DNA from 2 places in the Agrobacterium sp. 22-214-1 genome. Region 1 is predicted to be linked to the other one. Evidence: predicted binding sites of a transcription regulator. Region 1 holds the regulator's gene; the other holds the start of a gene.
The links. The regulator PhoB, encoded in region 1, activates phosphate uptake and scavenging genes when phosphate is short. The targets are predictions, from matches to a motif close to TGTCATNNANCTGTCAT.

Region 1 (16,099 bases):
TGCACGATCTGGTTGACCGCGAAGGGCGCCGCCGGGCGCTCGGGATTGGCCCGGTTGTGAGCGTCAAGCTCCTCGGTGATCATCGCCAGCCACTCGTCGAGCTGGCTTTCGGGCCGCGCATTGAGCGCCGGGAAAGCGCCGATGACGCCGGCCTTGCACTGCGCCAGCGTCAGCTGCGGATGTGAAATGATGAATAGCGGTGATGCTATGACCGGAAGACGCAGATTGTCTTTCAGCACGGACGGTAGCATGTCTCCTCCCACGAATTACGTTTACGCGCACGTAAATCAATATCGCGTTCAGCAGCAGATTGAAAGCGAAAACAGCGTGGCATTCGCCTCTCGAATCTGCGTTCGTAGCGCCACAATGAATTGATTTTCCCCAAGGCAATCCGGTCTTTATCGCAAACGATGCTTGCGGAGGGGCGGTATAGCCGTTACCGAATCGTGAACCCATGGCGCAGCGCCGCATATTTTTTGCAAAGCGCAATAGAACAAGGATCGGTCGTGAGCGGACTGGAAACGGCAATCAGAAATGCTCTGGAAAAATCGGACAGATCGAACGCCGAAGTTCGTGCACGGATTTACCAATCCTCCCGCCAGGCACTGGAAGCGGGCCTGCGCAAGCAGGGCATAGACGATCCGCAGGTGGTGTCCCAGCAGCGCCAGCGGCTTGAAGGCCTGATCCACCAGATCGAGAATGAAGAGCGCAACCGGCTTCTGGACAGGGTGGAGCAGCAATTGCGCCCGCCCGCATCGGAAAGTCCGGCGCAGGAAGATCACTCGGTCGACCCCGTTTCGCAGCCGCCCCACCACGGCGATATGGGTGTTAAGCCGGAGCTGCGTGGCGAAACGCGCGATGTGCGGCCGGGCGCCGCCGCTGCTCCGGAGCCGCTGAGTGCGGGGCAGCGCAATGGCAAGCCGCGGAAGAGAAGCTCCCGCGCAGGCGACTCCTCACTTGCCTTCCGGCCGGAAGGCGCGGTTGGCCGCCGCAAGCGCCGCGGGCTTTTCGCCCGGCTTTTCATCTACGTGACACTTCTGGCCTTTATCGGTTTCGGCGCCTGGTGGGTCTATTCCTCAGGCCTCCTGCTCTCGCCGGAGCAGCGCGATACCAGCGTGCCCAATCCGCCGGCGCAGGTGCAGGCGGAGGATTTCAACGGGACGGAGCCCGCGCCGAGCCTTTCCGCCGGCCGTGGTTTTTCCGATGACTGGGTGGAAGTCTTCAATGCGGAACGTGGCAGTTCCGGTGTTTCGGCCGGCCCGCGTGCCAATGTCGAAAACATCGCCACACCCGCTGGCAAGGCGATAAAGGTAACCTCGAGAAGTGTCTCGCAGGATGGCGCCGTCAGCGTCGAGGTTCCGGTGGAGGTGATGCGGGATATGGCGGGCAAGTCCTCGACCATTTCGATCACGCTGCAATCCTCCAGCGACCGGCAGACCCAGGTGTCCGTCGCCTGCGATTTCGCGACATTGGGCGATTGCTCCCGCCACCGCTTCACCGCCACGGCCGAGCGCGCGGACATGCTGCTGAACACGACATTCGAGCGATCTCTCGCTCCCAATGCGCCGGGCAGGATCTTCATCAACAGCGATATCGATGGCAGCGGCCGCCCGGTCAATCTTTATTCCGTGCGCATTCTGCCGGGCCAGTAAGGGAAAGGCAGGCGTCTCGAATGGAGGCGCCAGTCAGTGTCTTCCGGTCCTATTTGAGAAAATCCGGCCCAGATCCCAAAATCTTGTCGTCGATCTCGCCGATTGCCTTTTTGTCCTTGCCTTCATAATCGAGCGCAAGAAGGATGTGGCGGATGAGGTTCACCCGCGCGCGGCGCTTGTCGTTGGCGCGCACCACCGTCCAGGGGGCGGCATCGGTGTGGGTCTTTTCCAGCATTTCGTCGCGCTTCTGCGTGTAGTCGTCCCATTTTGTCAGCGCCGCTATGTCCATATCCGAAAGCTTCCAGCATTTCAGCGGGCTGTGGCGACGGTCATGAAAGCGTTCGATCTGCGTTTCGCGGCCGATGTCGAGCCAGAATTTGAAAAGATGAACGTCCTCATGGACCAGCATTTTTTCCAGACGCGGCGTTTCCTTGAGGAAGCGCTTGTGTTCCTCCGGCGTGCAGAAACCCATGACCGGCTCTACCCCGGCGCGGTTATACCACGAGCGGTCGAAGAGAACGAATTCGCCGGCGGTCGGAAAATGTGAGATATAGCGCTGGAAATACCATTGGCCACGTTCGGTTTCCGTCGGTTTGGTCAGCGCCACCACGCGGGCATAGCGGGGGTTGAGATAGGCCCGGGTCGCGAAGATCGCGCCGCCCTTGCCCGCCGCATCTCGGCCCTCGAAAACCGCCATGACCCTTTTGCCGGTGGCCTGCAGCCAGAACTGCACCTTGACCAGCTCCACCTGCAGCGCCTCGAGGGCAGTGTCATAGTCTTCCCGCTTCATCTTCTTGTCGTAGGGAAAATCGCCGGCGGAAAGTTTCTTTTCCTCAACCCAGTCAGGAAGAACCGGATCGTCGATGTCGAAGCTGCGCAGTTTGCCGCCTATGGTGATATCGACCGTCCGCTTCTTCGTTTCTTCGCCCATGGTTTCCTCCGGCTGTTGTTGTGTAAAGGCAACTCGACGCCAATGAGTTCACATCCATTGCCAGAATTCAAGTGAAACGGGACCGCTTGACCGGGGTGCGGGCGGCGGCAGCGATTGCGGCGTCGATTTTGCGCATATACGTTGTGGAAAATGCGCGATGATGAATCTCTGTCATGAAACTGGCCTATGAGATTTCGATGCGCTGTCAGATGAAAGTGGAAAGAGCAGGCTGAAATGGCAGTCATGGAAGGCGATGGTGGGTTAAGGCGTTTGGGAAGGAAGCTCGGTCGAAACTGGTTGCCCGTTCTCATCGTCAGCATGCTCGCCATCGTGGCCGTTGCCGAGCTCAACACGCCCTATATGCCCGCCGCCCTGTGGCTTTGCGCCGTCATTGCCATCCTCGCCGCCCGGGAGGGGCCGGCGGCGGCTCCCCCAAAGGACGGGAGCCCGGCTGCGGAGGCAGATGAGCAAGAAGTGCCCGGCGAAAGCGTCATTTCCGGCGTAAGGGCGGGCCTCGCGGTTCTGGATACCCCCGTTTTCATTCTCGACAGGAACGCCAGCGTGCTGTTTCAGAACGGCGCGGCCGAGCGCGCCTTCGGCCAGTTGCCCGCCGGGGCGCATATTTCCGCCCGGTTGCGCTCTCCCGGCCTCCTGGATGTCATTCGCGAAACCATTACCACCGGCCAGCCCAACCAGGTCGAACATTCGGAGCGCTTCCCTTCCGAACGGGTCTTCATCGTCCGCATCGCCCGTGCGGATATGGGAGAGGGGGCAGGCCCGCCATTCTATATCCTGTCGTTCCGCGACGTCTCGGAGCTTCGCCGCATCGACCGCATGCGCAGCGACTTCGTCGCCAATGCCAGCCATGAATTGCGCACACCGCTCGCCTCGCTGCGCGGTTTCATCGAAACCATGCAGGGGCCGGCGCGCAACGATCCGAAGGCGCAGGAACGTTTCCTCGCCATCATGCTGGATCAGGCAACCCGCATGAGCAGGCTGGTGGACGATCTCATGTCGCTGTCGCGGCTGGAATTGCGGGCCAACATCGCGCCCGACCAGAAGGTCGATCTCGTTCCCGTCATCGGCCATGTGCGCGATACCCTGCTGCCGCTTGCCGACGAGCTGGATGTGACCATCACGCTGCACCTGCCCGACCGGCCGGCAGAGGTGCAGGGGGACCGCGACGAGCTGGTGCAGGTATTCCAGAACCTCGTTGAAAATGCTTGCAAATACGGCCAGGAAGGCAAGGTCGTGGATGTCTGGTTGCGCGCCGAACCCGGCAAGCCGGTGGAGGTGAGCGTCATCGACAAGGGGCCGGGCATTCCCGCCGAACATGTGCCGCGCCTGACGGAGCGTTTTTATCGTGTCAGCGTCGCCGACAGCCGCTCGAAAAAGGGCACGGGTCTCGGACTTGCCATCGTCAAGCACATCCTCACCCGCCACCGCGCCCGCCTCATCATTAAATCGGAATTGGGTAGCGGCACGGACTTCACTGTGAGATTCTGACATAAAATATGCATCTGCTTTTAATGTCGCGTATATTTATAAATAAAATCAATAATTTAGGTTGTCACAAATCTTTCGTCAAAGTGACATAAAAGGATGGGGCTACGGTGGTTAAGAAAAGGTCGCCGAGCGCAAGCTAAGAGCGAGTGTCGCTATCGGCTGCGTCCACAACAAAGCCCACGACGGGAGAGACAAATGAACATCGTTAAATTTTCCGCAGCAGCTCTGGTGGCTTCTGTCGCCTTCGCTGGCGCCGCCGCTGCTCGCGACCAGATCCAGGTTGCCGGTTCCTCCACGGTTCTGCCTTACGCCAAGATCGTTGCCGAGACCTTTGCCGAAACCTTCCCGAACTTCAAGGCTCCCGTTGTTGAGTCCGGCGGCACGGGCGGCGGTCTGAAGGCGTTCTGCTCGGGCGTCGGCGAAGGCACCATCGACATTGCAAACGCTTCGCGCAAGATCAAGAGCGACGAACTGGCTGCCTGTAAGGCTGCTGGCGTTGCCGACGTTCAGGAAGTGAAGATCGGTTACGACGGTATCGTCTTCGCAATGGACTCTTCCAACAAGGACATCAAGCTCGAGCCGAAGGATCTGTACCTTGCGCTCGCCGCTGAAGTCGTCAAGGACGGCAAGCTCGTTGCCAACCCTTACAAGAAGTGGTCGGAAATCAACAAGGAACTGCCTGATGTAGCAATCGCTGCTTACATCCCGGGTTCCAAGCACGGCACGCGCGAAGTCTTCGAAGAGAAGATCATGGCTGACGGCTGCAAGGAAGCCAAGGCGACCGACGTCATCAAGACGCTCATCACCGATGCCAAGCAGGCTGCTGCCAAGTGCGTTGCAGTCCGTAAGGACGGCGCTGCAGTCGACATCGACGGCGATTACACTGAGACGCTCGCCCGCATCGATGCCAACAAGACCGGCCTCGGCGTTTTCGGCCTCGCTTTCTATGAAAACAACGCTGACCGCCTGAAGGTCGCGACCGTTTCGGGCGTCGTTCCGTCCACCGAAACCGTTGCCAGCGGCAAGTACCCGGTTTCCCGCCCGCTGTTCTTCTACGTGAAGAAGGCTCACCTGGGCGTTATCCCGGGCCTTAAGGAATATGTCGAGTTCTTCGTTTCCGACGAGATGATCGGCCCGGATTCCCCGCTCGCCAACTACGGCCTGGTTGCTGCTCCGGACGCAGAGCGCGAAGAAATCCGCTCGAAGTTCTCGGCCGGCTCCACGATGTAATGAAGAAAGAGGGGTGCGGCTTTGCCGTGCCCCTCATTCGGCTTCGCTTGGGCCGTCGTCCGCGGTTGACAGTTCCTAACCATCGCCATCCACATGATTGTCGATGGATTACAGATGGATAGGATGTATCAACCTTGACGCTTGCCAGACGATGTTACAGTCAGGCGGCAGGCATCATGGGATGGTCCAGCGGTCTCGTTTTGATGACTTTTTGATTTGCCCGATATCGCACCGTGCTCTTGAGGCACGCCGAGGGAACTCTAATGAACACATCGATCCTTTTGCTGATACTGGCGCTCATCGGCATCGGCAGCTATCTGCTCGGCAGCCGCCGTGCCGTCGCCCTGTCTGGCGGCCGCCCCTCCAGCATGCATTCCCGTGCCGGTTATCACGGTTCCTACGCGGTCGTCTGGGCGGTGCTGCCCGCGGCGTTCATTCTCTGTGCCTGGCTCATTGTCAGCCCATTGCTCGTCACCTCGGCCGTGCGCGGTAGTTTCCCCGAGGATGTCAGGGCGCAATCCGAAGCGCAGCAGAGCCTGACCTACGGTATGGTGACCTCCATCGCCCGTGGCCTCCAGCGGCTGACGCCGGAGGAAACCGCGCAGGTCGAGGCCGATACGGCTGCGGTCCGGCCGCTTCTGGCATCGAAGGGTGTTGCAATCGCCGGCGATCCCGAGCGGTTCATGGTCGATGCCGCCCACACGCTCAACAGCATGACCTCCACCAGCCGTATCGCGATGATCGCCGTTGTGCTGCTGGCCGCGCTCGGCGGCGGCGCCTATGCGCTGCGTGCAATCGCGCCGCGTTTCCGGGCGCGCAACCAGGTCGAGAAAGTCATTCTCGCGGCCCTGCTCGTCGCCTCGTCCATCGCCATCCTCACGACCATCGGCATCGTCCTTTCCATGCTGACGGAGGCGATCCAGTTTTTCACCATGGTTCCGGCGCACCAGTTCTTCTTCGGAACGGTCTGGGATCCGCGTTTTGCGGCGGCAGGCGCCACCGACTCCTCCGGCCAGTTCGGCCTGATCCCGCTGCTCGCCGGCACGCTTTATATCGGCCTGGTCGCCATGCTGGTTGCGGTTCCGGTCGGTCTCTTTTCGGCGATCTACATGGCGGAATATGCCTCGCCGCGCTTCCGCTCCATGGCAAAGCCGCTGCTTGAAGTGCTCGCCGGCATTCCCACCATCGTCTACGGCTTCTTCGCGCTCACGACGGTCGGTCCTTTCCTCAGAGACATTTCCACGCAGATCAACGGTCTGGCGACGGGCAACTACGCCAACTTCATCCAGGCGCAGAGCGTCATCACCGCCGGCTTCGTCATGGGCATCATGCTGATCCCCTATGTGTCGTCGCTGTCGGATGACATCATCACCGCTGTGCCGCGCTCGCTGCGTGACGGTTCGCTCGGTCTTGGCGCCACGCGTTCCGAGACGATCAAGAGGGTCATTATTCCGGCCGCTCTTCCGGGCATCGTCGGCGCCGTGCTGATGACGGCGTCGCGCGCCATCGGCGAAACCATGATCGTGGTTCTTGCGGCCGGTGTTGCTGCCCGTCTGCAGCTCAATCCCTTCGAACCCATGACCACGGTGACGGTCAAGATCGTCAGCCAGCTCACCGGCGACCTTGAATTCACCTCGCCGCAGACGCTGGTTGCCTTTGCACTCGGCATCACGCTTTTCGCCATCACGCTTTGCCTGAATATCTACGCGCTTTACATCGTGCGCAAATACCGGGAGCAATATGAATGACCGACATCGTTTCTCCCGCAGCCGGCGCGAGCGCCGTCAACAAGGCCACGCGCCGTGATATCGGCATCAAGCGCCGCTATGCCGCCGAACGCCGCTTCCGTGCCTACGGCATGGCAGCGATTTCCTTCGGCCTCATCTTCCTCTTCCTGCTGCTTTTCTCGGTGGTTTCCAAGGGTTACACCGCTTTCCAGCAGACGATGATCACCGTTCCAGTTGAGTTTTCGGAACAGATCATCGATCCGAAAAATGAGCGCGCCACAAATCCCACTAAGCTGATGACGGCCAATTATCCCGTCATCGCCCGCGATGCGGTCGCCAAGGTCCTGGGTGTTGCGCCGACGGACCGCGCCGGCCTTCGCGCCGTCAATCTCCTGATTTCCGACAGCGTGCGCACGCAGCTTCGCGACATCGTCGTTGCCGATCCCGCCGTTATCGGCACCACGCGCACCGTCACGCTGCTGGCGTCGGGCGACGTCGACAGCGCCTTCAAGGGCCAAGTCGACCTGACGGCGGATGAAGCCAATCGCCGTATCTCGAACCAGCAGCTCGGCTGGATGAACCAGCTCGCCGAAAGCGGCCAGCTCGGCAAACATTTCAATACCGGCATCTTCGTCAACGGCGCGTCGAGCCGTCCGGAAGCGGCGGGTGTCGGCGTGGCGCTGATCGGCTCCTTCTACATGATGCTGATCGTGCTGGTGCTGTCATTGCCGATCGGCGTCGCGGCCTCCATCTATCTCGAGGAATTCGCCCCGAAGAACCGTCTGACGGATCTTATCGAGGTGAATATCAACAATCTCGCGGCCGTTCCCTCTATCGTTTACGGTCTGCTCGGACTCTCGGTTTTCATCAACTTCATGGGCTTTCCGCGCTCGGCCTCGCTGGTCGGCGGTCTCGTCCTGACGCTGATGACCCTGCCGACGATCATCATCGCGACGCGCGCTGCCCTGAAGGCCGTGCCGCCGTCTATCCGCGCCGCCGCCCTCGGCCTCGGCGCTTCCAAGATGCAGACGATCTTCCACCATGTGCTGCCGCTCGCCATGCCCGGCATTCTGACCGGCACCATCATCGGTCTCGCCCACGCGCTGGGCGAAACGGCGCCGCTGCTCCTGATCGGCATGGTGGCATTCGTTGCGAATTATCCGACAACGCCGATGGATCCGTCCACGGCCCTGCCGGTGCAGATTTACATGTGGGCGAACGAAGCCGAGCGCGCCTTTGTCGAAAGGACATCCGGCGCTATCATCATCCTGCTTCTGTTCCTCATCGTCATGAATGTTGGCGCAATCCTGTTGCGTCGCCGCTTCGAACGGCGCTGGTAGAAGGAGCTTGAGCAATGAACATGTTGTCGGAAGCAGCAGTTGAAAAGGCGCTGGACAAGAAAATGAATGAAGTCTCATACAAGATGATCGGCAAGGACGTTTCGGTTTATTACGGCGAAAAGCGCGCGCTTTACGACGTGAATCTCAACGTTCGGGAAAATACGGTGACCGCGCTTATCGGCCCGTCCGGCTGCGGCAAATCCACCTTCCTGCGTACCCTGAACCGTATGAACGACACGATTGACGGTTGCCGGGTCACCGGCAAGATCACGCTCGACACCGACGATATCTACGATCAGGCGATTGACGTCGTGGAATTGCGCGCCCGCGTCGGCATGGTGTTCCAGAAGCCGAACCCCTTCCCGAAGTCGATCTACGAAAACATTTCCTACGGTCCGCGCATCCATGGTCTCGCCCGCAACAAGGCGGATATGGACCAGATCGTCGAGCAGAGCCTGCAGAAGGCGGGTCTCTGGAACGAGGTTAAGGATCGTCTGCACGAATCCGGCACCGGTCTTTCCGGCGGTCAGCAGCAGCGTCTGTGCATCGCACGCGCCGTTGCCGTCAGCCCGGAAGTGATCCTGATGGACGAGCCCTGCTCGGCTCTCGACCCGATTGCGACCGCAAAGGTCGAAGAATTGATCCACGAGCTGCGCACCAATTACACCATCGTCATCGTCACGCACTCCATGCAGCAGGCGGCGCGTGTTTCCCAGCGCACGGCCATGTTCCATCTTGGTCATCTTGTCGAGGAAAACGAAACCGACAAGATGTTCACCAATCCGGATGACCAGCGCACGCAGGATTACATCATGGGCCGCTTCGGCTGATCCCGGCCGGCGCTTTATCGAAACCGTACAAGACTGGTGCTTCTGCCGTGCCCGCTTCCGGGTACGCGCATGCAGGCCAAGCCGGAGGACTAGACCATGACACAGACAACGACCCATTCTCACATCGTTTCCGTTTATGACGATGAATTGAAGTTTCTGACGCGCCGCATCGCCGAAATGGGCGGTCTTGCGGAGCAGATGTGCGCCGACGCCGTGCGTGCGCTCGTCAATTCCGATGCCGCGCTCGCCCAGAAGGTCATTTCCGACGATGCGATCCTCGACCACGCCGAGCGCGAGATCGGCGACAAGGCCATCGTCACCATCGCCAAACGCCAGCCGATGGCGGCAGACCTTCGCGAGATCATCGGCACCCTGCGTATTGCAGCTGACCTTGAGCGCGTCGGCGACCTTGGCAAGAACACCGCCAAGCGCGTCATCGCCGTTGCCGGCACCGGCGTGCCGCGTAAGCTCGCCCGCGGCATAGAGCACCTGTCGGAACTGGCGCTGGTACAGCTCAAGGAAGTGCTGGACGTCTATTCCACGCGTTCCGCCGAGAAGGCCAATGCCATCCGCGAGCGCGACGAGGAAATCGACGCCATGTATACGTCGCTCTTCCGTGAGCTTCTGACCTACATGATGGAAGATCCGCGCAACATTACCACCTGCACGCATCTTCTGTTCTGCGCCAAGAATATCGAGCGTATCGGCGATCACGCCACCAATATCGCCGAGACGATCTATTACATGACCACCGGCAGCCAGCCGGAAGGCGAGCGTCCGAAGGACGACAGTTCCAACACCCTCGGTTCGGTGACCGAGTAACAGACAGGCAGCGGCTTGCGGAGTTAGTATATGGTGCCCAAGATTGCAGTTGTGGAAGACGAGGAAGCGCTGAGCGTCCTGCTTCGTTACAATCTCGAGGCTGAGGGATATGACGTCGACACGATATCCCGTGGAGACGAGGCAGAAATCAGGCTGCAGGAACGTATTCCGGACCTCCTTATCCTGGATTGGATGCTTCCCGGCGTTTCCGGTATCGAACTGTGCCGTCGGCTCAGGATGCGGCCGGAAACCGAGCGCCTGCCCATCATCATGCTGACGGCGCGCGGCGAAGAAAGCGAACGGGTTCGCGGTCTCGCCACCGGCGCCGACGATTATGTCGTCAAGCCGTTCTCGACGCCGGAACTCATGGCCCGCGTCAAGGCGATGCTGCGCCGCGCCCGCCCCGAGGTTCTGTCTTCGGTGCTGAAATGCGGGGATATCGAACTGGATCGTGAGACCCATCGCGTTCACCGCAAGAGCCGCGAAGTGCGCCTCGGCCCGACGGAATTCCGCTTGCTGGAATTCCTGATGACCTCTCCCGGCCGGGTGTTTTCCCGCTCGCAGTTGCTGGATGGCGTCTGGGGTCACGATATCTATGTGGATGAGCGCACCGTCGACGTGCATGTCGGACGTCTGCGCAAGGCGCTCAATTTTTCGCATATGCAGGATGTCATCCGCACCGTGCGCGGCGCCGGATATTCAATGGAAGCCTGAGAAAACCGAAACCGATGGTTTCACTTGGGATAAATTCTCCAAAAATCAGAAGGCCCGAGACCGGAACGGTGTCGGGCCTTTCGATTTTGAACCTTCCGCAAACGCGTATCCTCGTTCTTTTGAAGGTGACAGACGGTCTGCTGAAAGCCGGATTGCGCGGTGAAACCTGACAGTAGGAAGGGCGCGGCACGTCGCCGACGAATTCAGAGCATTTGCCGCAAGGGCCCATCGCGGTTTTACATCCGGAGAATGCGCAAGAACAGGGATTGGGAGCGCCTCTTAAACAACGCGGGCTCCGCGTCTGAACCACTTTGGATTCCGCCATAAAAAAACGGGCCCGAAGGCCCGTAGTTTTTGAGTGTCGAATGCGTGCCGCAACACTCAAGCCTTGCGACGCTCGCTTACCGGCTGGTAGGCAAGCTTTGCATGGAACTTGCAATAGGGCGAAGATTCCAGTGCTTCACAACCGCAGAAATGGAAATCATCCTTCAGCGGATCGCCGACCGGCCACTTGCAGGTGCGCTCCGTCAGTTCCGTCAGCGTCAGGCGGCGGGAAATCGGCGTAACGACATTTTTGGAGGGAACGTAATCGAGAACTTCGGCGGTCTCGATATCGATCTCCTCGTGCAGCGCCGTTGCCGCGCTCGAGCGGTTCAAGGCGCGTGCAGGTGCTGCGCTGACGCGGGTCGCGAAATTCGTCGCGCGCGGGGCAGGGGCAGCGGTGCGCTTGGGCGCGGAACGCGCCGAGGTAACCGGGCCGCCGGCCTTCACGCGTCCCGGCAGGTTGAGGCGATGGACCTTGCCGATGACGGCATTGCGGCTCACGCCGCCCAGCTGCGCTGCTATCTGGCTGGCGCTAAGCCCCTCGGACCACAATTTCTTGAGTTTTTCGACTCGTTCGTCTGTCCAGTTCATGCCGCTTCTCCGCTTGTCGCGTATAATGTCGGCAGAATCCCTCTCCGCCTCGCGGGCGTGCCGCGAGCGTGGTTTCTGCCTGATTTTTGGTGACTAGTTCCGCCGCAATGCAGTCTAGTAATTAGCGATTAACCTAGTGCCACGCAGACTCCGTGGCAAGAGTCGCGGGAATCATCTCGAATCGATTTTCCGGTTTTCCCCAACTTGCTGGCGAGTTGAGTCTGAAAGGCAACACCTTGGGCCTCATCCGCCGCCACCTACTAGGGCTTGAGAAGCCCGGGAAACGCGGACTTTTGTTGACATCGGCAGGCGAAGTGACAATAGTGCCCCTGCCGCCGCGAGGCGGCATTTTTGATTTTCAGGCAAGGGATAACCCCGAAAGCCTATTGACAACCGTCTGACAGCGCTTCCGCGCAAGGAGTGATACAGCCATGGCCGAAGCCGCCGCGCCATTGTTCGATACGTTTGCTAGAGCCCCCCTGCGCTTCGAGCGAGGCGAGGGCGTCTGGCTGCTCACGGAAAGCGGCGAACGATATCTGGATTTTGCGGCCGGCGTCGCGGTCAACTCGCTGGGTCACGCCCATCCGCACCTCGTGGAGGCGATCAAGACCCAAGCCGAGAAGGTCTGGCACGTCTCGAACCTTTATGAAGTCCCGGGCCAGGAAAAGCTTGCAAAGCGCCTGACGGAAGCGACATTCGCAGACAAGGTCTTCTTCACCAATTCCGGCGCGGAAGCGCTGGAATGCGCGATCAAGACCGCGCGCCGTTATCATTATTCCAAGGGGCATCCGGAAAAGTTCCGTATCATCACCTTTGAAGGCGCCTTCCATGGCCGCACGCTGGCGACGATTGCCGCCGGCGGCCAGCAGAAATATCTCGAAGGTTTCGGTCCCAAGGTCGAAGGTTTCGACCAGGTGCCCTTCGGTGACGTCGATGCGCTGGAAGCCGCCATCACGGCCGAAACGGCCGCGCTTCTGATCGAGCCCATTCAGGGTGAGGGCGGCATTCGCGCGCCAGCCAAGGAATTCCTGCAGCTGCTGCGGTCGCTCTGTGATGAGCACGGCATGTTGCTGATTTTCGACGAGGTCCAGACCGGCGTTGGCCGTACGGGCAAGCTCTTTGCCTATGAGCAGACGGGCGTTGCACCGGATATCATGGCGGTTGCCAAGGGTATCGGCGGCGGTTTCCCGCTCGGTGCATGCCTTGCGACGGCGGATGCCGCTTCCGGCATGACGGCGGGCGTGCATGGCACCACCTATGGCGGCAACCCGCTGGCCATGGCTGTCGGCAATGCCGTGCTCGATGTCGTCCTCTCCGAGGGCTTTCTGGAAAAGGTCCGTGATGTCGCGCTGGTCTTCCGCCAGGGCCTTGCTTCGCTGAAGGATCGTTATCCTGACGTTATCGAGGAAATCCGTGGCGAAGGCCTGCTTCTCGGCATCAAGGCCAAGGTTCCATCGGGCGAGCTGTTGCAGGCCATGCGCGCCGAGCATCTGCTGGGCGTGCCGGCGGGCGACAACGTCATCCGTCTTCTGCCGCCGCTCGTCACCACGGCGGAAGAGGCCCGCGAGGGTCTGTCACGCGTGGAAGCGGCCGCCGCTTCCCTGACAGCGAAACAGGCAAAAATCGCCTGAGGAAACAATAAAGGGCGGGCCTCTTCCCCGAGGCTCGCGAGCATGGGACAGTTTGAAATGGCTTCACCTAAACATTTTCTCGACCTGTCGGCCGTCAGCTCGCAGGACCTGCGGGCAATTCTCGACGACGCCCGCACACGCAAGGCCGCCACCAAGGCCGGAACGGCGGAAAAGCCGCTTGCCGGCAAGATGCTGGCTATGATCTTCGAAAAGCCTTCCACCCGCACCCGCGTCTCCTTCGATGTCGGCATGCGCCAGCTCGGCGGCGAGACGCTTTTCCTCTCCGGTACGGAAATGCAGCTCGGTCGCGCCGAAACGATCGGCGATACGGCCAAGGTGCTGTCGCGTTACGTCGACGCCATCATGATCCGCACGACGGATCATTCGCGCCTGCTGGAGCTTGCCGAACACGCGACGGTGCCGGTCATCAACGCCCTGACGGACGACACGCATCCCTGCCAGATCATGGCGGATATCATGACCTTCGAGGAACATCGCGGCCCGGTCAAAGGCAAGACTATTGCCTGGACGGGTGACGGCAATAACGTCCTGCATTCCTTCGTCGAAGGCTCGGCCCGTTTCGGTTACCGCATGACGATGGCCGTGCCGATGGGCTCCGAACCGCATGACAAGTTCCTGAACTGGGCGCGCAACAATGGCGGCGAGATCATGCTGTGCCACGACGCCGACAAGGCCGTTGCGGGTGCGGACTGCGTCGTCACCGATACCTGGGTGTCCATGAACCAGGAACACAAGGCGCGCGGCCACAACATCTTCCAGCCCTATCAGGTGAATGAAGCCCTGATGGCCAAGGCGGAAAAAGACGCGCTGTTCATGCATTGCCTGCCGGCCCATCGCGGCGAGGAAGTGACGGATGCCGTGATCGACGGTCCGCAATCCGTCGTCTTCGACGAGGCGGAAAACCGCCTCCACGCGCAGAAGTCCATCATCGCATGGTGCATGGGCGTCATCTGATGAGCAATCGCCCGGCCTGACACCGTCACGCCGGGTGCTTGAACTTGCGCGCATAGATTACCATCTGTGGGACTTCGAAGAGGCCCGTCGGTTTTGCTGGCGGGCCATCATCACGATTTGCACGTTTTTCCCCGGAAGCGGTTTCTCTTCCCGGGTCTCTGTGCGACAAGCGAAAAAAGCACATTTTAAAAGCCGGACTTTTGGACGGTAGCGGCGCCACGGCTGCGCCAGGGAGTATGACATGGCAGATGTAACGGTTGAACTGGACGATCTCGATTTTGCTGGCGACGACAAGGTTGTGCCCTTTCAGGTCGAAGGTCTGGATGTGCGCGGCCGCGCCGTGCAGGTGGGTCCGCTGCTGAATGCCATCCTCGAGCGGCATGACTATCCCCCGGCGGTCGCCCGCCTGCTGGCGGAAGCGACCGTTCTGACGGCGCTGATCGGCACGTCGCTCAAGTTTTCCGGCAAGCTGACCGTCCAGACCAAGGGTGACGGCCCGGTCGACCTTCTGGTTGCGGATTTCACCGCGCCGGAAAGCATGCGCGCTTATGCCCGTTTCGATGAGGAGCGGCTGGCGGAGGCGATTGCGGCCGGGGCGACGTCGCCGGAGCAATTGCTCGGCAACGGCATTCTGGCCTTCACGATCGATCAGGGTGCGGGCATGCAGCCCTATCAGGGTATCGTGCCGCTCGATGGCTCCTCGCTGGAAGACATTGCCGGGGTTTATTTCCGCCAGTCGGAACAGCTTCCCACCCGCGTGCGGCTGGGGGTTGCCGAGTTCTTCGACCGTGATGGCGAAGGCAAGCCGCGTCATGGCTGGCGTGCGGGCGGCGTTATAGCGCAGTTCTTGCCGCAGTCGCCCGAGCGGCTGCGTATGCGCGACCTGCATGGCGGCGACGGCGATGAAAGCGGTCACGAGGTGCAGGAGGATGATGCCTGGACCGAGGCGGTGACGCTGCTGAACACGGTGGATACCGACGAGCTGACCGATCCGCAGGTGCCGGTGGAACGTCTTCTCTTCCGGCTTTTCCACGAGAGCGGTGTGCGTATCTATGATCCGCAGGCGGTTCTTGACCGTTGCAGCTGCTCGCGGGAGAAGATCAAGGGCGTGCTGTCCGGTTTCACCGCCGAGGAGATCGAGGCAAGCGAAGAAGACGGCGCCATTGCCGTGACCTGCGAGTTCTGCTCCACGACCTATCGCTACGATGTGAGTGAATTTGAGAATGCCTGAATGAAAGCCGCGTCCTGAAAGGGCGCGGCTTTTTCATTGCCGGGTGAATGTCAGTTCAGGACCCGCATCAGGCCGGGTGAATCCAGCGAAAAGGCGGGTATGGTGACGTTGAACACCTCGCCATTTTCCGTTTCCATTTCATAATGGCCGAACATCAGGCCAGAAGGTGTGTCCAGCGGGCAGCCGGAGGAATATTCGTAGCTGTCGCCCGGTTTCAGATGCGGCTTCTCACCCACGACGCCCGGCCCATAGACCTCATCCACCTGCCCGTTCTGATCGGTGATGTGCCAATAGCGATTGACGAGGGTAACCGGAATATCGGAATTGTTCGCGATCACGACTTTGTAGCCCCAGACGTAACGATCGTCATCCGGGTCGGATTGTTCCTCGAGATAATACGGATCGACCGTTACCTCGATATCCCTTGTCAGAGCACGATACATACGCGCCACACCTCGATATTATGCCTGCCGCCGCATCCTACACTATAGGCTCTGGCTATCGTCAAGAAAATGAATGACTTGACGGGCAGGAGGCGTCTCCTGTTGCGCTGTTTTCCACCGTTAGGGATAACGGTAAAGGTAAATATTGGTTG
Region 2 (16,099 bases), on a different contig from region 1:
TTTACCTCGGCCAACCCTTCGTGGCCTCCGTTCTGGGCGTGCAGGCGCTCGGCGGCGATCCCGAACGCTACCGGTTGACCCTGCATCTCGACGATCCCGTGGATGTGGTGACTTTCGAAAGCTTTTCCGCGTTCCGGCAGCGCGTTCATTGCAACGTCGATACGTCCGGCCGCACGGTGGAGAAAACCTCCAACGGTCGGCCGCAGGTGGAGCTCGTCTGGTAAAGAGCTGCCGGAGATTCTTGCAATAGTGCGAGCACCCGCCGAGTGGCGGGTGTCCCTTTTTCGGCGGCAGGCTTAGTTTCTCTTTCCCGCCGCATCGAACAGGTGAAAATCCTTCGCCTGGGCGGCAATCTTCAGCGTTTCGCCGATGCGAAGCTGAGAGCGGCCGTGGACGCGGAAGACGATTGTTGTGCCGTCGGCGAAGGAGCCGTGCACGTAGCTCTCCGCCCCCACCAGTTCAACGGCATCCACCTGCACGGTGCCGGTGAAGGCGGCGTCTGCGGGGGCTTCATCGGCAAGGGTAATGTCTTCGGGGCGGATGCCGAGCGTGGCGACGCCCTGCGGCAATGCCGCGGTTCCCTGCACCGACCAGCCGGAAGAGCCATTTGCCGATGTCGCGCCATGGCTCAGCAGGTTCATGGAGGGCGAGCCGATAAAGGTGGCGACAAAGGTGGTCGCGGGTTTTTCGTAAAGCTCGATCGGCGTGCCCATCTGCTCGATGCGGCCGGCATTCAACACCACCAGTCGGTCGGCCAGCGTCATAGCCTCCATCTGGTCATGGGTCACGTAGACGCTGGTGGTGGCGAGCGAGCGTTGCAGGCGGCGGATTTCGACACGCATCTGCACGCGCAGTTTGGCATCGAGGTTGGAGAGCGGCTCGTCGAACAGGAAGGCTGCCGGTTTGCGCACGATGGCGCGGCCCATGGCCACGCGCTGGCGCTGGCCGCCGGAAAGCTGGCGCGGCTTGCGCTCCAGGAACTGTTCGATCTCCAGCGCCTTGGCCGCCTCGGTGATGCGCCGTTCGATCTCCTCCTTCGGCGTGTTGCGGTTCTTCAGGCCATAGGCAAGGTTCTGGCGCACCGTCATATGCGGATAAAGCGCATAGTTCTGGAACACCATGGCGATGTCGCGGTCGGAGGGTTCGAGATCGTTGACGACGCGGTCGCCGATGACGATCTGGCCGCCCGAAATGCCTTCCAGCCCGGCGATCATGCGCAGCAGGGTGGATTTTCCGCAGCCGGAGGGGCCGACGAGCACGATCATTTCGCCGTCGGCGATGTCCATCGATACGCCCTTGATGGCCTCGACATTGCCGCCATAAACCTTGCGGACGTCTTTCAGCGCAATTTTTGCCATTACTTTTCGGTCTCCACCAAACCTTTGACGAACCAGCGCTGCATCAGCACCACAACGATAATCGGGGGGATGATGGCGAGGATCGCCGTCACCATCACATAATTCCAGGGCGTCGAAGCGTCGGTGAAATCCACCATGCGCTTGAGGCCGATGATGATCGTGTTCATCTTGGCGTCGTTGGTCACGAGCAGCGGCCAGAGATACTGGGTCCAGCCATAGATGAACAGGATCACGAAAAGGGCGGCGATATTGGTTCTCGACAGCGGCAGCAGAATATCCCGCATGAAGCGGAACGGCCCTGCATTGTCGATGCGTGCCGCCTCGACCAGCTCGCCGGGAATGGTCAGGAAGAACTGCCGGAACAGGAAGGTTGCCGTGGCCGACGCCATCAGCGGCAGCGTCAGTCCCGCGTAGGTGTCGATCAACCCAAGATCGACGATAACCTTGTAGGTGGGCAGAATACGCACTTCCACCGGCAGCATGAGCGTGATGAAGATCATCCAGAAAAAGCCCATGCGGAAGGGAAAGCGGAAGAAGACGATGGCGAAGGCCGACAGGAACGAGATGACGATCTTGCCGATGGCGATGGCGAGCGCCACGACGAAGCTGTTGAACAGCAGCCGCTCGAGGCTGACGCCCACCACTCTTTCGACACCGCCGACCATAGCGTCGGTATAGTTTTCACCGAGATGGTCGCCGGGCAAAAGCGACATGGGCGGGCGGATAATATCCGTCGACGTCATGGAGGAGGCGACGAAGGTGTAATAGATCGGGAAGGCCACGATGATGATGCCAAGAACCAGCATCAGATGGGCGATCACGCGGGCGACCGGGCGATTTTCAATCATTGTGAAATCCTCAGCCGTAATGCACGCGCTTCTCGACGAAGCGGAACTGGAAGGCGGTGAGCGCGATGACGATCACCATCAGGATCACGGATTGCGCGGCGGAAGAGCCGAGATTGAGGTTCACGAAACCATCATTATAGACCTTGTAGACCAGCGTTTCCGTCGCCTTGGCGGGGCCGCCGCCCGTGACGGCATGGATGATGCCGAAGGTATCGAAGAAGGCGTAGACCGTGTTGACGACCAGAAGGAAGAAGGTTGTCGGCGCAAGCAGCGGGAAAACGATGGTCCAGAAGCGCCGCGAACCGCGCGCACCATCGATGGAGGCCGCTTCCAGCAATGATTTAGGAATTGCCTGCAAGCCTGCGACAAAAAACAGGAAATTGTAGCTGATCTGCTTCCACGCAGCCGCCGCGACGACGAGCAGCATGGCCTGATCGCCGTGGAGCAGCGGGTCCCACATGATGCCGTTGCGGCGCAGAATGTAGGAGAAGGTGCCCATGGCCGGGTTGAACATGAAGAGCCACAACATGCCGGCCACCGCAGGGGCGACGGCATAGGGCATGATCATCATGGTGCGGTAAAAGCCCTTGCCGCGCACCACGCGGTCCGCCGCCGTCGCCAGAAGCAGCGCCAGCCCCATGGAGACGAGCGCGGTCAGGATGCTGAAGATGACGGTGACCTGCAGCGAGTTCAGATAGCTTTCGTCTGAGAGCACGGCGGAAAAATTCGCCAGCCCGACGAAATTGCTGTTCAGCCCGAAGGCGTCCTCGCGCATGGTCGACTGGTAAAGCGCCTGGCTTGCCGGCCAGAAGAAAAAGATCACCGTGAGGATGATCTGCGGCGCGACCAGCAGATAGGGCAGGATCTTGTTGGGGAATACGACGCTTTGCACGGCGATCTCCTGATGAGATGGGAATGCCGCCCACACCCTTTTGAGGATGCGGGCGGGGCAGGGGATCGTTTAGTTGCCGGCAGCCTGTTTGATGGCCGCATCGCCGCGCTCTACGATCTTGTCGAGTGCCGCTTTCGCGTCCTGCTTGCCGGCCAGCATCGCCTCGAACTCCTCATTCATGATGTCACGCACCTGCGGCAGGTTCACGAGACGCACGCCCTTGGAGTTTTCTGTCGGCGGCTTGCCCATCATCTGCAGCAGCGGCGTTTCACGGGCGGGGTTCTTGTCATAGAAGCCGGATTTCTTGGTTTCCTCATAGGCCGCGATGGTCACGGGCATATAGCCGGAGACCTGATGCAGGCGTGCCTGAATCTTGGTCTGGGAGAGGAAGTGGAAGAACTCGGCCACGCCCTTATATTCGGCGTCGCTCTTGCCGCCGAAGACCCAGAGGCTGGCGCCGCCGGGAATGGTGTTCTGCGGACCATGGCCCTCATAATAGGGAAGCTGGCCGATGCCGTAATTCATGCCGGTCTTGACGATATCGCCAAGGCCGCCGGAAGATTCGGTCAGGATGCCGCATTCGCCGGACATGAACAGCTGCTTGGCTTCCGAGGTGCGGCCGCCATAACGGAAGGTGCCGTCCTTCGCGAGATCGGCAATGGCCTGGAAATGCTCGACGAAGAGCGGTGCATTGACCGCAAGCTTCACATCCGTGCCGCCAAGGCCGTTTTCATTGCTGCCATAGGAGACGTTGTTCCAGGCGGCGAAGTTTTCGGTCTGAATCCAGGTGAGCCAGGTGGAGGTGAAACCGCATTGGGCCGCACCGCTGGTCTTGATCTTCTTGGCGGCTTCGAAAACTTCCGGCCAGGTCTTCGGCGGGTTGGCGGCGTCGAGGCCGGCCTTCTGGAAGACATCCTTGTTGTAATAGAGGATCGGCGAGGACGAATTGTAAGGGAAGGACAGCATGGTGCCGTCAGGCTTGGAATAATAGGCCACGATGCCGGCCAGATAATCGGCCTTGTTGAAAGTGTAGCCGCCTTCCTTTAGCACATCCGCCACCGGCTTGATGGCGCCGGCAGCACCCATCATCACGCCCGAACCGGCGTCGAAGACCTGAATGATCGCCGGCGGCTGCTTGGCGCGGAACGCCGCGATACCGGCATTCAGCGTTTCCGGATAGGTGCCCTTGAAGACGGGCGTGATCTTGTATTCTTTCTGGCTATCGTTGAATTCTTTGGCAAGCGTATCCACGACCTCGTTGTTGGCGCCGGTCATGGCGTGCCACCACTGAATGTCCGTTACTGCATATGCATTCGATGTGACAAAAAACGAAAGCGCGGATGCCGCGGCGAGGCGGTAGCTGAGTTTTTTCAAGGTCATTCCTCCCGTTATGAAAACAGTAAAAGATACAGCCCCTTATTGCAGTCGTTCCTCCTCGATCCGGCTGCGGGCGATCTTTTCTGTACTAGCGATCTGATTAAAAGCGAACTCTAACGAAAATGCAAGAGAACGTGGAACGATTAAAACGAAAGTGAAGGAAACGGATTTATTATTCCATTTCCTTCGTTCCATGGTTTTTTCATGCGCCCGGCTGTTAGGGGCATGCCGGCGCGGGATCAGCTCCCGCCGGAAATCCAATAATCGTCATTGATATGTTATTACATTACGTATTATGGTGCGGCGAATTTATGGATGTCGAAGGTGCGGATGTGTTCGGAATGAAGCGGAAAAAGGTGGTCGATTCCAGGGACGATTCGGCCGTCGCGCCACCTGTCCGCACGGTGCCGGTTACCCTGCTGACCGGTTTTCTGGGAGCGGGCAAGACGACGTTGCTGAACGCGCTTCTGACTGAGCCGTCAATGCGCGATGCCGCGGTCATCGTCAATGAATTCGGCTCGGTGCCCATCGATCACGGTCTGGTGCGAACGGGTTCTGAACGATATTTCAGAACGACGACGGGCTGCATCTGCTGTACGGCCACCAGCGATATCCGCACCTCGCTTTACGAGCTGCATCAGGCCTTTCTGGAAGGGATGATGCCGGAAGTATCGCGGGTCGTCATCGAAACCACCGGCCTTGCCGATCCCGCGCCGATCATCAACAGCCTGATCGCCGGCGGCACGCCGGCGCTTGGCCTGCGCGATCACATCGTGGCCCGGCATTTCCACCTTTCAGGCGTGGTCACGGCTTTCGACGTTGTCTCTGGTCCGGCGATGCTCGACAGCTTTATCGAAGGCTGGAAACAGCTGGCCTTTGCCGACCATATCGTTCTGACGAAAACCGATCTTGCCGATGCCGCAGCCGTGGACCGGGAAAGCCTCGCCGATCTCAATCCTGCGGCCTCGTTTCATGACCGCAATGCCGCCGACTTCGATCTGATGTCGTTATTTGCAGCCTCGGATTATTCGCTGCGCGGCAAGCCGGAGGATGCGCCGGGGTGGCTTGCGGCCGACAGGCTGAGCCTTCATGCCGCCCACCAGCACGATATCAACCGCCATGGCGTCGGGGTCGAGGCTTTCGATCTGACCTTTGACGGCGCTTTCGATCCGCAGGCGATCGTCACGTTTCTGGAGCTCGTCACCAGCAATGTGCATTCCGGCCTGCTGCGGCTCAAGGGAATTTTCGGCGCGACGGATGACCCGGAGCGGCCGGTTGTCGCCCATGCGGTGCAGCACCGGCTTTATCCATTGACCCGCCTGGAGCGTTGGCCGGATGGCAATCGTTCCACGCGCATCGTGCTGATCGGCATGGATATGCCGCAACAGCCGATCCGCGCTCTCTTCGAGACATTGGCCGCGCAGACGGGGCGAAAGGTATTCCGATGACGTTAAAAACGAATCCGCTTGCGCGCAGCGGCTCTGCGATCGTCTCGCAGGCCCGCATCATGAAGGACTGGACGCGGGAACTGTTGTTTCTTTCAGAAGACGACATTGTTTCCGTCCACGAGATCTCCTGCGCGCTGCCGAATTGCCCGCCGAAGGAAACCGTGATCCTCATTCTGTCCGTATCCGGCAGCACCCGGCAATTGTCGGTTCATAAGGCGCTGCTGGATGTAGCCCGTCACGATATCGTCGGGGCCATTGCCGCCGATGTGCCGTAAGGCCGTGCGAAATATCGCCCGCTTGACGGCGTGAGCGTCTTCCGGCACTTCGGCAAACCGTGAGATTCGCGGATGATGAAGGGCGGGCAATGGCCGATCTGGCGGTATATGCGGGTTTGTTCCTGACGGCGTTTATCGCGGCGACCATTCTGCCCATGCAGTCGGAGGCAGCACTGGCCGGCCTCATTGTTCTGAAATCACAGCCCGTCTGGCTGCTGGTCGCCGTGGCCAGCGCCGGCAATGTCGCCGGCTCCTTTGCGAACTGGCTGCTCGGCCGCGGCATCGAGCGTTTTCGGCATGAACGCTGGTTTCCGGTCGGGGAGGCGGCACTGGAGCGCGCCCAGAACTGGTATCGTCGTTATGGCAAATGGTCCCTGCTCATCAGCTGGGCGCCGCTGATCGGCGATCCGCTGACGGTCGCGGCCGGCATCATGAAGGAACCGCTGCCGGTCTTCCTGCTGCTGGTCACCATCGCCAAGGTGGGGCGTTATCTCGTTCTGGCGCTGGTGACGCTGAATTTTCTATAAAGCCTCTCCTCCGTCATGCCGGACTAGATCCGGCATCCAGCCACGGCGCGTCTGCGCCGTGAAAAGAGTCTCTCGCGATCAAGGACTTGATCGCGCTGGACCCCGGACCTAGTCCGGGGTGACGGCTTACAGATGCTTCGCATCGGTAGCTATCGATCAAGCCGCCTGCCTGTCCCAGCTTGCGAAAGGATCGGGCAGGTGCCGCCATGCATCCGGTGTGAATGCCTCGGTATCGATCAGGCAGGCGTCGAGCTGCGCGCGGATGCGCGCCTCGTTCATCGGATCGGAGCCGATGAAGACGATTTCCTGCCGGCGGTCGCCGAAGACCGGATCGAGATAGGGCTTCATCATATCGAGGAACTGCTTTTCGCGCGGCCATTGCTCCTTCGGCACGGCGGACCACCACAGGCCCATCTTGCCGGTACGCACCAATGCGCCGGCCTGGCTGATCTCGCCGACATAACGCGGACGCGTCGCCAGCCAGAAAAAGCCCTTGGCGCGCACCACGCCGGGCCAGGCGCGATCGATGAAGCGCTGGAACAGCACGGGGTCGAAGGGTTTTTGGGCGCGATAGACGAAGGAGCGGATGCCATATTCCTCGGTTTCGGGAATGTGATCCTTGAAGCCGTGCAATTCCTTGAACCACAGGGGGTGTTCTTCAGCCCTGGCGAAATCGAAACGGCCGGTGCCCAGAACCTCATTCAGCGCCACCTTGCCGAAATCGGCTTCAATCAATTTCGCATCCGGGTTCAGCCCGACAATGATCTTTCGGGCGGCGTCCCGTTCCTGTGGCGTCGCGGTGCCGATCTTGTTGAGGACGACGACATCGGCAAATTCGATCTGCTCCACCAGAAGGTCGACGATGGTGCGGTTGTCGCCATCGCCCGCCGTTTCGCCCCGGTCGGCCAGAAAATCGGACGAACCGTAATCGTTGAGAAGATTGGCGGCATCCACCACCGTCACCATGGTGTCGAGACGCGCGACATCGGAAAGGCTGCGGCCGTTTTCATCGCGAAAATCGAAGGTTGCGGCGACCGGAAGCGGCTCGGCGATGCCGGTGGATTCGATCAGCAGGTAATCGAAACGCCCCTGTTCGGCCAGCGCCCGCACCTCCGTCAGGAGGTCGTCGCGCAGCGTGCAACAGATGCAGCCATTGGTCATTTCCACCAATTGCTCTTCCGTACGGGAGAGATTGGCGCCGCCATCGCGCACCAGTGCGGCGTCGATATTGATCTCGCTCATGTCGTTGACGATCAACGCCACGCGCAGACCATCGCGATTGGCGAGAATATGGTTGAGAAGCGTCGTCTTGCCGGCGCCGAGAAAGCCGGAAAGCACGGTGACGGGAAGTTTTTGCGACATATGGACCTCGTTCTTTGGCAACGCTCGCGCGGACCTCATGGCGACCACGCGCACGATCTGGAAACGACGGGTTCAGTGCTACCCCGTCTTGGCTTTGTAACGTAATAACATTACATACTGGCAGCCTGTCAACGGGCAACAGAAAAAAAGCGTCCCCGCAATGCGGAGGCTGCTGCTTATGCGAAGCGCAACGTATCTTTCCGATAGTTAATGTTATTTCATTACATATTCGTTTGACGAATGTAATAACATTACATATCAAGGGCCATCGAATGACATCCTGCCCCGGAGGGATCGATGAGCGATCCGTGCCTCGCCTTCAAAAACCTGACGCTTGGATATGCCGGCCGCGCGGCCGTGCATCATCTGAATGGCGATATTGCCAGAGGCTCACTCACTGCGGTGGTCGGCGCCAATGGCTCTGGAAAATCGACGCTGATGAAAGGCATTGCCGGCATTTTGAAGCCGCTCGGAGGCGAATGCCGGGTAAGCCCAAATCTGTCCGTCGCTTATCTGCCGCAGCAATCGGAACTCGACCGCTCCTTTCCGGCGCAGGTGCGGGATCTGGTGGCGCTTGGTCTCTGGCCGAAACGCGGCCTGCTTGGCCGCCACCGTCCCGAAGACCGGGCGGCGATGGGCCGCGTGATGGAGGCGGTCGGGCTTTCCGGTTTTGAAAAGCGCAATATCGACTCGCTCTCCGGCGGCCAGATGCAGCGCGCCCTGTTTGCCCGCGCCATGTTGCAGGATGCGCAGCTGATCCTGCTCGACGAACCCTTCAACGCCGTCGACGAGCGCACTGTTTCCGACCTTATGGTCCTGATCAAATCATGGGTGGCGGAGGGACGCACGGTTCTGGCCGTCCTTCATGACTTCCAGCTCGTGCGGCAGCATTTCCCGGAGACCCTGTTCCTTGCCCGAAAGCTTGTCGGGCTGGGTCCGACGGCCGAGGTCCTGCAGGCGGAGAACATTCGGCAGGCGCGGCATTTCCACGAGGCGTGGGAGGAGAATGCGCCCTGGTGCGAGCCGGCCGAGGCGCCTTCGCCGCAGATCGTCGGGGCAAGTCCGCAGGCGGCATCCGCCCATTCCCATGCCCACTCCCACGCGAATTCGAATGTCCATGGCTGATATCTTCATCCAACCCTTCGTCCAATATGTCTTCATGCAGCGCGCACTTGCCGGTGCGCTGATCCTTGCCGTCAGCTGCGGCCCGGTCGGTGTGTTTCTGATGCTGCGCCGCATGAGCCTGACGGGCGACGCCATGTCCCACGCCATCCTGCCGGGAGCGGCGGTCGGGTTTCTGTTCTACGGGCTGGAAATCCTGCCCATGACCATCGGCGGGCTGGCCGTCGGCCTTCTGGTCGCGCTGGGTGCCGGTGCTGTGTCACGCTTCACCATCCAGAAGGAAGATGCGTCGCTTGCCGCCTTTTATCTCATCTCGCTGGCGCTCGGCGTGCTGCTCGTCTCATGGCGCGGTTCCAGCGTCGATCTCATGCATGTGCTGTTCGGCACGGTGCTGGCGCTGAACAATGAGGCGCTCGGCCTGATCGGCGGCATCTGCATCGTGACGCTTCTGGTGATGATAACCTTCTGGCGGGCGCTGCTGGCGGAATGCCTCGATCCCCTGTTTCTGCGCTCGGTCAGCAATTGGGGCAGCCCGGTGCATTTCCTCTTCCTTGCCATCGTCGTGCTCAATCTGGTCGGCGGCTTTCAGGCGCTGGGGACGCTGCTCTCGGTCGGGCTGATGATGCTGCCCGCCGCCGCCAGCCGCTTCTGGTCCAACCGTGTCGCACCCATGTGCTTCATTTCCATCGGCATCGGCATGGTGTCCTGCTTCGCCGGCCTGCTTCTGTCCTATCACGCGTCGCTGCCATCCGGCCCGGCGATCATACTTTCCGCGGGCGTCATCTATGCGCTCTCCATCCTCATCGGCACGCGCGGCGTGCTCAGCGATCTTCTCGGTTCCGGCCGTCACAGGACGGCCTGAAAACAGCGTTCGAAAAAGGAGAACCTTCATGTTCAAAACCTTCCGTCTGGCCACCTGCGCCAGCCTTCTTTCCCTCTCCCCGGTTCTGATGGCGCAGGCGTCCGCCGCCGAACTCAAGGTCGTTGCCAGTTTCTCGATCATCGCCGATTTTGCGAAAAACGTCGGCGGCGACCGTGTCGAAATCACCACGCTGGTCGGGCCGGATGGCGACGCCCATGTCTATGAGCCCCGCCCGGCCGATGCCGTCGCCGTCAGCAAGGCGGATGTGGTGCTGGTCAACGGTCTGGAATTCGAAGGCTTCCTGAAGCGGCTCATCGACACCAGCGGCACCAAGGCGCCGGTGGTGGAACTGACCAAGGGCGTGGAGCCGCTCAAGCTTTCCGAAGAGCCGGCCGGTCACGCCCATCCGGAAGCCGAGGAAGAGGAAGGTCACGACCACAAGGCAGAGAAAGCCGGCCACAGCCATGAGACCGCCGAGGCCCATGATCACGACCACGGCCATGAGGGACATCACCATCACGGCGAGTTCGACCCGCATGCCTGGCAGTCGATCAAGAACGCCGAAATCTACGTGAAGAACATTGCCGGCGCCTTTTGCGAGGTCGACAAGGCCGGTTGCGCGACCTACACCGCCAATTCGGACGCCTATATCGCCAAGCTTGTCGCTCTGAACGAGAAAGTGAAGACCGAGATCGCCGCCATCCCGCCGGAAAAGCGCGTCATCATCACCTCGCACGACGCCTTCGGTTATTTCGAGCATGCCTATGGCCTGAATTTCCTCGCGCCTGAAGGCGTATCGACGGAATCCGAAGCCTCGGCCGCCGATGTCGCCAAGCTTGTGGACCAGGTGAAGCACGACAAGGCCTCGGCGATCTTCGTCGAAAACATCACCGACAAGCGGCTGATCGACCAGATCGCCAGCGAAACCGGCCTGAAGGTTGGCGGCACGCTCTACTCCGACGCGCTTTCGACTGCCGACGGCCCGGCCGCGACCTATATCGACATGATCAACCACAATATCGAGACGATCACGGCGGCCGTGCTCGGCCAGTAAGTTCGACCATATCGCTGTGAGTTCGGGGAGGGTGGCTTGTGCCGCCCTCTCTGCTTTTTTGTTCGTGCAATGGCCCTGGAACTCTTCCCTTAGCGATTTCCATATTGGTGCTAAAAAGCCTCCCCATGTCCGATGCGCTTCACATCTTCACCGACGGTTCCTTCGACGATGCTTCCAGTTCCGGAGGATGGGCGTTCGTGGTTCATGAAGCGGGCCACCAAGTGCATTCCGCTTCAGGCAGGACTGTCGGCACATCGAACAATACGTTCGAGGTCCTCGCCGTTCTCAACGCACTATCCTGGATCGCCGCCGAGGCGCCAACGCGGGCAGTCACGCTCTGGACGGATGCCGTTCATGTCATCGAAGGCTGCCGCCGCTATAGGGCGATCTGGCGCAACAACGGCTGGAAACGGATCACGCCCAACCAGCGCACCCGGCGAAGACCGATCCCCGACAGGGACATCTGGCAGCAGCTCGACAGCCTGCTGGAGCGGCATCCCCATGTGGTTGTAGAATGGTGCAAAGGGCATTCCGGCACTGTCGGCAACGAGCATGCCGATGCTTTGGCGCGTGGCGTTTCCCATGCGACGGTGATTTAGCCGGCAGCCATCAGTTGTCGTGATTCGGCGCTTTAACCTCTTCACTCCAGCCATCTCCCGTCTCGACCTTTTTCTGTATCGAGCGGTTGCGCCGGTATTCTTTCGTGACTCCAGCCGAATGGTGCGCACCCACGGCCGCCTGCCGGTTGACAATCGACATCCCGTTTGAAATGGTAAGATGTCAGACCAATTTAGAGGGTGCGTCTTGGACAGGTCCAGCCGGGAACTCATGCAGCCGATTCCGCCGAGCGACCGCGTGCGCCAAGTCGAGGCTGCGCTTTCCGACTATGTGGAGCGGGCAGGGCTGAAGGCGGGAGACCGGCTGCCGGCGGAGCGGGAACTAATGGCGGCGCTGGGCGTCGGCCGGTCCACCATCCGTGAAGTCATTCGCAAGTTTCAGGCGCTCGGCGTTATCGACAGCCGCAAGGGCAGCGGCAATTATCTGCTGAAGCCGATTTCCGCTGCCACCGTGCATATGCCGATTTCCATCGATGCCGAAAGCCTGCGCGATGCGCTGCTGATGACGCTGGAGGTACGGCGCGGCATCGAGGTCGAGGCCTCCATGGCCGCTGCGCGCCGTCGCACGCCCGAGGATATCGCCACCATGGAAGCGCGGCTCGATGAGATGGAGCGGGTGCATCTGGCCGAGGGAACCTCTGGCAAGGCGGACCTCGCCTTTCACCTCTCCATCTATGATGCCACGCATAATTCGCTGTTCAAGCAGCTATTGGAGCAGATGCGTGAAGGTTTCGAACGCTTCTGGTCGAAACCCTTTGACCGGCCGGATTTCGCCAGCCGCTCCTTTCCCTTTCACCGCACGCTGTTCAACGCCATCGCCGCCGGTGATGCCGAGACCGCCCGTGAAGAAACATTGAAAATCCTCGCTGTCGTCGAGGAAGATATCAAGGACATGTCGAAATGAACCATGGCAACGATCTCTTCGATCCCGCCTCATTTATCGTTGCGCATGACGAGGCCCACGCCTTTGAGGCCGTGGTGCCGCCCATCGTGCAGACTTCGCTTTTCACCTTTTCCAGCTATGACGAGATGGTCTCCACCTATCGCGGCGAAAAGGTGCGACCGGTCTATACGCGCGGGTTGAACCCCACGGTGCGGCTGTTCGAAGAGATGCTGGCGAAGCTCGAAGGGGCGGAAGATGCGCTCGGTTTTGCAAGCGGCATGTCGGCCATTTCCTCCACCGTGCTCTCCTTCGTTTCGCCGGGCGACCGGATCGTCGCCGTGCGCCATGTCTATCCCGATGCGTTCCGCCTGTTCGGCACCTTCATGCAGCGCATGAATATCGAGGTAACCTATGTCGACGGCCGCGATGAGGCGGCGGTTGAAAAGGCGATGCCGGGTGCGAAGCTGTTCTACATGGAAAGCCCGACGAGCTGGGTGATGGAGGCGCATGATGTCGGGGCGCTGGCGGCCATCGGCAAGCGGCATGGCGCCGTCACCGTCATCGATAATTCCTGGGCAAGCCCGGTCTTCCAGCAGCCGATTTCGCTCGGCGTTGATCTCGTCGTGCATTCGGCATCGAAATATCTGGGCGGCCATAGCGATGTGGTCTCCGGCGTGGTGGCCGGTTCGAAGGCGATGATCGACCGCATCCGGGCGGAAACCTATCCCTATCTCGGCGGCAAGATGTCACCCTTCGATGCCTGGCTGCTCATTCGCGGGCTTCGCACCCTGCCGCTGCGCATGAAGGCGCATCAGGCATCGGCGCTTGAGATCGCTACCCGCCTGCAGGCGCTGGATGTGGTGGAGAAGGTCTGCCATCCGGGGCTGGCGAACCGCCTGCCGCCCGGCCTTAACGGCACATCGGGCCTGTTTTCCTTCATCTTCAGGGAAGGGGTGGATGTGCGCGCTTTTGCCGACCGCCTCAAGCTTTTCAAACTGGGTGTTTCCTGGGGCGGGCATGAAAGCCTGATCGTCCCCGGCGAAGTGGTGCTCGAACAGAAGGCGCAGCCAAACTCCGCCCACACCTTCGGCATCAGCCCGCGTTCGGTGCGCCTGCATGTCGGGCTGGAGGGCACGGAAGCCCTCTGGAACGATCTCGAACCCGCGATCAAGGCGGCCACCGCCGCCTGACGCATTTTTAAACCGACGACAAAAAAGGGGAGAACGACATGAAAAAACTGGTAACAGCAGCAATCTTCACCGCCCTGATGACCGGAACGGCGCTGGCGGACACGACCTTGAAGCTGGTGGAAGTCATCACCAGCCCGGAACGCACCGAAACGCTGAAGGGCATCGTTTCGAAATTCGAGGCCGCCAATCCCGGCACCAAGGTGGAAATCATCTCGCTTCCCTGGAGCGAGGCCTTCCAGAAATTCGCCACCATGGTCTCTGCGGGCGATATTCCCGATGTGATGGAAATGCCCGACACATGGCTGTCGCTTTATGCCAATAACGGCATGCTCGAAAGCCTTGAGCCCTATCTCGCAAAGTGGGAACACACCGCGGGCCTCAGCGACCGCACGCTGGAACTCGGCCGCGACGTGAAGGACACGGCCTATATGCTGCCCTACGGCTTTTATCTCCGCGCCATGTTCTACAACAAGAAGCTGCTGGAACAGGCGGGCGTGAAGGAGCCACCGAAGACGCTCGACGAATTCGCCGACGCCTCGAAGAAGGTCGCGGCCCTTCCCGGCAAATATGGCTATTGCCTGCGCGGCGGCCCGGGCGGCCTCAATGGCTGGGTCATGTTCGGCGCATCCATGGCGGGCTCGAACGAGTTCTTCACCAAGGACGGCACCTCCACCTTCGACAGTCCCGGCTGGGTGAAGGGCCTGACCTATGTGGTCGATCTCTACAAGAACGGCCTGGCACCGAAGGACAGCGTCAACTGGGGCTTCAACGAGATCGTCGCCGGCTTTTATTCCGGCACCTGCGCCTTCCTTGATCAGGACCCGGATGCGCTGATCGCCATCGCACAGCGCATGAAGCCGGAAGATTTCGGCGTCATGACCATGCCCAAGGGCCCCGACGGCAAGACCTTCCCGACGATTGGTTTCGCCGGCTGGTCGATGATGTCGAAATCCGAAAACAAGGACCTTTCCTGGAAGCTGATCGAGACGCTTGAAGGGCCGGAAGGCAATATCGAGTGGAACAAGAAGACCGGTGCGCTGCCGGTGCACAAGTCGGCGGAGAAGGACCCCTTCTATGCCAGCGAGCAGTTCAAGGGCTGGTTCGACGAACTGGCCGACAAGAACGCCGTGCCGACGACGATGCCGACCTATCTTGAGGAGTTCGCCTTCTTCAAGGATTCGCTTGTGATCAAGACATCGCAGGAAGCGCTGCTCGGCGATATCACGCCGGAAGACCTTGCCAAGCAATGGGCTGATTACATGACCAAGGCGCAGCAGAAGTTCCTGGCCTCGAAGTAACGACATTGACCGGCCGTGCGGGCGCAAATGCCCGTGCGGCGGGTCTTGCCGGCCTTCGCTGCGACAGGCCTTTTCCTCGCAATTTTTCGGATCGGTAAGCCGAGAGGCTGGAAAACCCGTCCGTTCCGTCGTCCGATCAGGGGAGCGATACAATGTCCTATGCCCATGGCGCCGGGCCGGTGGCTGCGCGCAAACCGGCTGGCAAGCCCGCGATGCGGCGGTTTGCCGATTGGGCCGAACCCTGGCTTTACAGCGCGCCGGTGCTGGTGCTCATCGTCGCCGTCATGCTGGTGCCGCTGGTGCTTGGCCTCTCCTATGCCTTTCGCGATGTGCAGCTGCTCAATCCGTTTTCCGGCGGTTTCGTTGGTCTCAAACATCTGGAGGCGCTGTCGCAGGATGCGGCCTTTTACCGGGCGCTGAAAAATACGCTGTGGTGGACGGGCGCTTCGGTTTTCCTGCAATTCTTCTTCGGCCTCATTCTGGCGCTGCTGCTCGATAAACCCTTTGCGGGCAGGGGGCTGGCGCAGGCGCTGGTGTTCCTGCCATGGGCCGTGCCGACCTTCCTTGCCGGTCTCAACTGGGCATGGCTGTTCAACCCGGTCATCGGGCCGCTGCCGCACTGGATGGTCTCGCTCGGGCTGTTATCCGCACCCAACAATATCCTCGCCGACCCGCAGCTTGCCATGTGGGGGCCGATCATCGCCAATGTCTGGTGGGGCATTCCCTTCTTCGCCATCACCTTGCTGGCCGCACTTCAGGCCATCCCGCGCGATCTTTATGAGGCGGCGGAAATTGACGGGGCGAACCCGCTGCAGCGTTTCACCTCCATCACCCTGCCGTTTCTGGCGCCCACCATCGCCATCACCATCCTGCTGCGCACCGTCTGGATCGCCAATTTCGCCGATCTCATCATCGTCATGACCAATGGCGGACCGGCCGACCGCACGCAGATCGTCGCCAGCTACATCTTCACCCAGGCCTTCCGG

Region 2: a site for PhoB is predicted at 4,741-4,757, ahead of ugpB (sn-glycerol-3-phosphate ABC transporter substrate-binding protein UgpB). Genes of this name have one in related genera too.

What each region holds. Positions count from the first base shown of each region.
Region 1 is NZ_JBNWCK010000001.1:1,584,145-1,600,243, reverse strand. Features, by position in the region: gene ACQZ5G_RS08055 (NAD(P)H-dependent flavin oxidoreductase) at 1-251, opposite strand, end outside; gene ACQZ5G_RS08050 (hypothetical protein) at 507-1,652, shown strand; gene ppk2 (polyphosphate kinase 2) at 1,702-2,583, opposite strand; gene phoR (phosphate regulon sensor histidine kinase PhoR) at 2,818-4,089, shown strand; gene ACQZ5G_RS08035 (substrate-binding domain-containing protein) at 4,285-5,319, shown strand; gene pstC (phosphate ABC transporter permease subunit PstC) at 5,583-7,067, shown strand; gene pstA (phosphate ABC transporter permease PstA) at 7,064-8,386, shown strand; gene pstB (phosphate ABC transporter ATP-binding protein PstB) at 8,401-9,216, shown strand; gene phoU (phosphate signaling complex protein PhoU) at 9,313-10,038, shown strand; gene phoB (phosphate regulon transcriptional regulator PhoB) at 10,069-10,752, shown strand; gene ACQZ5G_RS08005 (GcrA family cell cycle regulator) at 11,134-11,667, opposite strand; gene ACQZ5G_RS08000 (acetylornithine transaminase) at 12,099-13,298, shown strand; gene argF (ornithine carbamoyltransferase) at 13,356-14,273, shown strand; gene ACQZ5G_RS07990 (Hsp33 family molecular chaperone) at 14,515-15,504, shown strand; gene apaG (Co2+/Mg2+ efflux protein ApaG) at 15,555-15,947, opposite strand.
Region 2 is NZ_JBNWCK010000008.1:213,419-229,517, forward strand. Features, by position in the region: gene ACQZ5G_RS22765 (glyoxalase superfamily protein) at 1-224, shown strand, start outside; gene ACQZ5G_RS22770 (sn-glycerol-3-phosphate import ATP-binding protein UgpC) at 297-1,358, opposite strand; gene ugpE (sn-glycerol-3-phosphate ABC transporter permease UgpE) at 1,358-2,206, opposite strand; gene ugpA (sn-glycerol-3-phosphate ABC transporter permease UgpA) at 2,217-3,098, opposite strand; gene ugpB (sn-glycerol-3-phosphate ABC transporter substrate-binding protein UgpB) at 3,168-4,478, opposite strand; gene ACQZ5G_RS22790 (CobW family GTP-binding protein) at 4,817-5,923, shown strand; gene ACQZ5G_RS22795 (hypothetical protein) at 5,920-6,198, shown strand; gene ACQZ5G_RS22800 (YqaA family protein) at 6,288-6,725, shown strand; gene zigA (zinc metallochaperone GTPase ZigA) at 6,882-8,087, opposite strand; gene aztA (zinc ABC transporter ATP-binding protein AztA) at 8,385-9,212, shown strand; gene aztB (zinc ABC transporter permease AztB) at 9,205-10,071, shown strand; gene aztC (zinc ABC transporter substrate-binding protein AztC) at 10,100-11,125, shown strand; gene ACQZ5G_RS22825 (ribonuclease H family protein) at 11,251-11,724, shown strand; gene ACQZ5G_RS22830 (FadR/GntR family transcriptional regulator) at 11,954-12,646, shown strand; gene ACQZ5G_RS22835 (PLP-dependent transferase) at 12,643-13,815, shown strand; gene ACQZ5G_RS22840 (ABC transporter substrate-binding protein) at 13,854-15,113, shown strand; gene ACQZ5G_RS22845 (carbohydrate ABC transporter permease) at 15,266-16,099, shown strand, end outside.